2 regions of the Clostridium sp. B9 genome follow, and region 2 is predicted to be linked to the other one. Evidence: predicted binding sites of a transcription regulator. Region 2 holds the regulator's gene; the other holds the start of a gene.
The links. Region 2 encodes HrcA, which represses chaperone genes, less so after heat shock. Its sites were predicted from a motif close to TGTTAGCACTCNNNNNNNNNGAGTGCTAACA; they were not measured.
Positions count from the first base shown of each region.

Region 1: htpG (molecular chaperone HtpG) is a predicted target of HrcA. The motif match lies at 1,863-1,893, and genes of this name have one in related genera.

Region 1 is NZ_JBNWKA010000003.1:624,584-628,009, forward strand. Features, by position in the region: gene ACQZHJ_RS02870 (beta-class carbonic anhydrase) at 1-518, shown strand, start outside; gene ACQZHJ_RS02875 (putative ABC transporter permease) at 645-1,286, shown strand; gene htpG (molecular chaperone HtpG) at 1,928-3,426, shown strand, end outside.
Region 2 is NZ_JBNWKA010000003.1:3,153,364-3,156,789, reverse strand. Features, by position in the region: gene ACQZHJ_RS14010 (hypothetical protein) at 1-221, shown strand, start outside; gene hemW (radical SAM family heme chaperone HemW) at 308-1,441, shown strand; gene hrcA (heat-inducible transcriptional repressor HrcA) at 1,726-2,745, shown strand; gene grpE (nucleotide exchange factor GrpE) at 2,776-3,426, shown strand, end outside.

The DNA of each region.
Region 1 (3,426 bases), 2.5 Mb from region 2:
TTCATGAGAAATTATATGAAGAATATGCGGCCACAAAAAGGCCAGAAAAGAAATTGGTAATATTATCATGTATGGATACTAGACTTACGGAATTATTACCAAAGGCAATGAATATAAAGAATGGTGATGCAAAGATAATAAAGAATGCAGGTGCAACAATTATGCACCCATTTGGAAGTATTGTTAGAAGTATATTAGTAGCTATTTATGAGTTTAACGCTGAAGATGTTTTAATAGTTGGGCATCATGGATGTGGAATGAGTAATTTAAATTCTAGTGATATGATTGGAAAGATAAAAGAAAGAGGAATATCAGAAGATACTATTTCAACAATAAAACATTGTGGAATAGATGTTGATAAATGGCTTCATGGATTTGGATCTGTAGAAGATTCTGTTAAAGAGAGTGTTCAAGCTTTAAAAGAGCATCCATTGATTCCAGAAGGAGTAAATATTCATGGGCTTATAATAGATCCTTATACAGGTAAACTAGAAGTAGTAGTTAATGGATATAAATAATTATTAATAATAAGGAGATGTGTTGTAAATTTTTATTATGAATTTAAGTTTATAACTCATCTTTATTTTTAATTTAGATAAATAATTTAAATATTTATAATTAATTATAGATTGGAGTTGTATAAAATGTTTGATATTAGTAATCCAGTAAACATATACAAGATAATTTGGATTTTTACAATTGGATCCATATTAGGTTATTGTGTTGAAATGATTTGGTGCTACATAAGAAATGGGCATTTTGAAAGTAGAAAAGGATTAATTTACGGTCCTATTAGTCCAGTATATGGTATTGGAGGGATAGCCCTTACTTTATTGCTGTATAGATTTATTGATTATAATGGAATAATAATATTTTTCATAAGTGCAGTAATAGGTGGTATTTTTGAATATCTATGTTCATGGGTACAAGAAAAAGTTTTTGGAAGTGTTTCATGGGAATATGGTAGCAAAGCTCTTAGTATACATGGAAGAACTAGTATTGAGTACTGTGTATTTTGGGGGATACTTGGAGTATTCTTTTTAAAAGATATTTATCCTTTATTTGATGAATTTATGGGATACTTTTCAAATGAAACAATACAAGTATTATCAGTCTTGTTTTTAGTGTTTTTAATACCTGATATAATCATCTCTTCATTAGCTGTAAAAAGAGAGCATTTAAGAATAAGAGGTGTACAAGCTAAGAGTTCCTTAGATAGATTTTTAGATAAAAAATATCCAGATGAATTTCTTAAAAAAATATATCCTAATATGGTGTTTAAGTAATTAGGAATTTTATAATTAGGCTCTGTTTTAAGTGTGTTTTGAGTTTAGGTGATTTTTTCATGTTATAACTAAAATCAAAACAATTTTAAAATAGAGCCTATAATTAAATTATAAGTATAATTTATGGGGAAAATTTTATATACAAATTATTTTTAGTCAACTGGTGTAAATATATAATTAGTTGGCACTGTTCTATGAAATTTTTATTTGTTTGCCCCCTTTGTATTCTATAATAAATTATTAGGAGTTATTATTATATAATTAAAGAGTAGTGTTATGAAAATTTATCAAATAAAAGGTGTTAAAAATGATAAATATTTAAAAAGTTGGAATTATAATTAATAAAAGATAAAAAACTCGCGTTTTTATGAATGAAAATAATTTTTGAGATTATAAATTGAATTTATATTATAAAAATAGTTTATTATTAAGAGTTTATAAAGGGAGGAGCTTTAGAATAATATAGAAATAAAATCAGAAAATATGATACTTTAATTAAGTGAGTAGGAGATTTATGAGTATTAAAAATATAACGTATTGACATTAATTTGTAAAAGTGGTATATATAAATTATGCGATTAGCACTCGTTGGCTAAGAGTGCTAACAAGAAATGTTTTTGTTTTGAAGGGAGTAATTTAAAATGCAAAAAAGAGAATTTAAAGCAGAATCAAAAAGATTATTAGACATTGTAATTAATTCAATCTATACAAATAGAGAGATTTTTTTAAGAGAATTAATTTCAAATGCCAGTGATGCAACAGATAAGATTTATTACAAAACTTTAGGGGATAGTTCTTTAACTTTCAATAAAGATGATTATTATATAAAACTAATACCGAATAAAGAAGAAAGAACTTTAACAATATCAGATAAGGGTATTGGTATGACTGAAGAGGAATTAGATGAAAACTTAGGGGTAATAGCTAAGAGTGGTTCTTTAAAGTTTAAACAAGAAAATGAATTAAAAGATGGATTTGATATTATAGGACAATTTGGGGTTGGATTTTATTCTGGATTCCTAGTTGCAGACAAAATAACTGTAATAACAAAAGCTTTTGGATCAGATAAGGCTTATAAATGGGAGTCAAATGGAGTTGATGGATACACAATTTCAGATGCTGAAAAAGAAAGTTTTGGTACTGATATAATACTACACTTAAAAGAAAATAATGAAGATGAAAATTATGATGAATTTTTACAAGAATATAAATTAAGAAGCTTAATCAAGAAGTATTCAGATTTTATAAGATATCCAATCAAGCTTGATATTACAAAATCAAGAATAAAAGATGGAACAGAAAATGAACATGAGGAATATGTTGAAGAGGATACAATAAATAGCATGGTTCCTTTATGGAGAAGAAACAAAAATGAGCTTACTGATGATGACTACAATAATTTCTACAGTGAAAAAAGATTTGGGTTTGACAAGCCTTTAAGACACATGCATATAAGTGTTGATGGGATGATAAGTTATAATTCAATTTTATATATTCCAGAAAATATTCCTTACGATTATTACACAAAAGAGTATGAAAAAGGCTTAGAGCTATATTCTAATGGAGTATTAATCATGGATAAATGTTCTGAACTTTTACCTGATTACTTTGGATTTGTAAAAGGTATAGTAGATTCTCAAGATTTATCATTAAATATTTCAAGAGAAATGCTACAACATGATAGACAATTAAGCCGTATTGCTAAAAACATAAAAACTAAGATAAAAAATGAATTAGAGTCAATGCTTAAAAATGATAGAGAAAGCTATGAAAAATTCTATAAATCATTTGGAAGACAATTAAAGTACGGAGTATATGATGATTTTGGAATGAATAAAGATGACTTAAAAGATTTATTAATGTTCTATTCTTCAAAAGAAAAGAAAATGGTAACTTTAGATGAGTATGTAAGCAGAATGGCAGAAGATCAAAAGTATATTTACTATGCAGTTGGTGAGTCTAATGAAAGAATAGAAAAAATGCCACAAACAGAAATGGTATTAGATAAAGGATATGAGATTCTTTATTTCACAGAAGATGTAGATGAGTTTGCAATAAAAATGCTAATGAACTATAAAGAAAAAGAATTTAAATCAGTATCAAGTGGTGATTTAGGAATAGAGTCAGAAGAAGAAAATAA
Region 2 (3,426 bases):
GGAATTCTGGATATGCAACTGGAGTTATAAACAGAAAAAATGGAGATAATGTTTGTATTAGCTTAAAAATTTCTGATTTAGATAAGTTTTTAGTTGATAATGGAGACCATAGCAATCTTGATGTAAAGCTAGGTGAAGAATTAATAAATACTTCAATAATAGAAGTTCAAAGAGATTTATTAGTTCATAATGCTATAAACATAAATTTAAGAGAACTATAAAAAATAAGAGTCATGGGTTTATTCACTCATGACTTTTTTTAGTGTACTATAGAAAAAAGAGTTTGTTTAAATACAGGAGGATAGATATGAAAAAATTATCTTTATATATACATATACCATTTTGTGCTCAGAAGTGTTTTTATTGTGATTTCCCTTCTTTTGCAAGAATGGATCATTTAAGAAAAGACTATATAGAGGCTTTATGTAAAGAAATTAAAGTGTTTAGAGAAAAATATGGAGACAGAGAAATAGAAACCATATTTATTGGTGGAGGAACACCAAGTGTACTTGATGCTAATGAATTAGAAATGTTATTAAAAGAAGTTGAAAAGCTAAATATATCTGATGATGTTGAGTTTTCTATGGAATGTAATCCAGGAAATTTAACAAAGGAAAAGTTAAGGGTAATGAAAGAACATGGAGTTAATAGAATTAGTATGGGACTTCAAGCTAAACAAAATAATTTGTTAAAAGGATTAGGAAGAATTCATGATTATGAGACTTTCAAAGAAAATTATCTTTTAGCAAAAGAAAGTGGATTTACTAATATAAATATTGATTTAATGTTTGGACTCCCAGATCAAAAGGTAAGTGATTGGGAAGACACTTTAAGAGAAATTATATCCTTAGAGCCAGCTCACATATCAGCATATAGTTTGATAATTGAAGAAGGGACAGCATTTTATAAGTTATATGATGATGATAAGTTAGATTTACCTAATGAAGAAGATGAAAGAAAAATGTATCATTTAGCTAAAGAAATTTTAGAGGAAAATGGGTTTAAACAATATGAAATTTCAAATTACGCTAAGAAGGGATTAGAATGTAGACATAATTTAGCCTACTGGAATATGGATGAGTGGATTGGACTAGGTTCAGCAGCAGCTTCATATATAAATGGAAAGAGAGTAAAGAATTATAGCAAGGTATCAGAATACATAGATGCAATAAATAATAATAAGGAAGCAATAGAAGAAATAATAGATAATTCTAAAAATGATAATATGGAAGAGTTTATGTTTATGGGGTTGAGAAAATTAGAGGGAATAAGTGAAAAGGAATTTGAGGAGAGATTTCATATGAATATAAATAAGGTCTATGGTGAAATACTAAATAAGTATGAAAATGAAAATTTATTAGTTAGAGAAAATGGAATGATATATCTTACTGAAAAAGGAATAGAAGTTTCTAATATAATAATGGCTGATTTTTTACTTTAGGCTCTATTTTAAAAAAAGTCTAACAATAGGATATAAGAAAAAAATAAGCATGGTTTAATGTGAAATTATTATGTTAACTTAGGAAATATTTTTAAAATGGTTTATATATAAAATGGTAGAAATTAAAAGTAAATCAAAGAAAAACAAGGATAATTTCAATTAAATCATTATTTTTAGAATAAAATGAAAAAATATGGAATTGACAAAAAACTTCATAAATAATATATTAATAGTGTACTAGTTAGCACTCGTTAATAGTGAGTGCTAATAAAGAGGTGAGATTAGTGATAGATGATAGAAAGCTTCAAATATTGAGAGCTATAATTCAAGACTATATATCTACTGGAGAGCCGGTTGGTTCGAGAACTATCGCTAAAAAGTATAATCTTGGAGTAAGTTCAGCTACAATCAGAAATGAAATGGCTGACTTAGAAGATATGGGATTTCTAGAGCAGCCTCATACTTCGGCAGGAAGAATTCCATCAAGCAGAGGATATAGATTATATGTTGATAGAATGGTTGAATTCGAAAGATTATCTTCTGAAGAGGAATTACTTATAAGGAACTCAATAATAAATGGGACCTTGTACGAAGTGGATAAGATAATCAAACATACTAGTGCTCTTCTATCGGAACTTACAAAAATGACTTGTATAGTTAAGGCTCCATCAGTACATAAGAGTTTTGTAAAATCAGTTCAACTTTTAAAAGTTGATGATGAAAGTATCTTATGTGTTCTAGTAACAGATAATGGAGTTATTAAAAATACAGTTATAAAAGTTAAGAGAGTTCCTTTATCTGAAGAACTTATTAAAATTAGTAAGATAATAACTGAAAGGCTTAAAAACCTTACTATTGAGCAAATAAATCTAGAGGTAATAAGTAATCTCAATAAAGCTTTAGAAGGATATGAAGATATTATAACTGCAGTTCTTACAACTCTTTATGAGAGCTTAAAAGATGATGTTAGTTCAGAGGTATTCTTAGAGGGTGCCGTTAATATATTTAATTATCCTGAATATAATAATATTCATAAAGCCAAGGAGATTTTGGAACTTTTACATGATAAGAAATGTATTTCAGAGCTTATAAGTGATAGTGATGATATGACAATAAAAATAGGTGATGAAATCTTTATGCCAGAGGCTAAGGAATGTTCAATAATATCAGCTGGATATCATGTAGGAGATAAATCATTAGGTACTATAGCTTTAATAGGTCCTAGAAGAATAAATTATTCTAAGGTTTTATCAATCATGACAGAAGTTATGAAAGAGTTAAATGAAACATTAAAGGATAAGTAAAGAAAAAAAGAGAAGAGGTGTAGCTGTTTTATGGAGGATAATAAAGAATTTAACGAAAAGTTAAAAGAAAATATCCAAAAAGATTTTGAGGAAGAAAATCCTACGATTGAAGATGAAGTAGAGGTAGTTTCAGAAGGAATCAAAGAGGATGAAATGGAAGACGAGATTCAAGAAGAAAAAGTATCAGAAGAAAACGTCATTGATTTTGAAGAATTAAAGGCTTTAAAGGAAGAAAATAATATGTTTAAGAGTAAAACTAAGAAATTAGAAAATGAATTAGAGGCCTTAAAAGATAGATTATTAAGAATTTCTGCAGAATATGAAAACTACAGAAAGAGAACAGATAAAGAAAAAGAAAGAATTTACACTGATGCTTGTGAAGATATTTTAATAAAGATGCTTCCAGTATTAGATAATCTTGAAAGAGCTTTAGCAGTAGATGGTTCAGTAGAAGATCTTAAGAAGGGTGTAGAAATGACGGTAAGACAATTTGAAGATGCTTTAGGTAAACTTCAAGTTGAAGAAATTGTTTCTGAAGGAGCTTTTGATCCAGAATTACACCAAGCAATGATGGTTGTAGACCAGGAAGGTTCAGAACCAAATCAAATCGCTCAAGTATTCCAAAAGGGATATAAGAGAGGAGATAAAGTTATCAGACATTCAATGGTAACTGTAACTAGA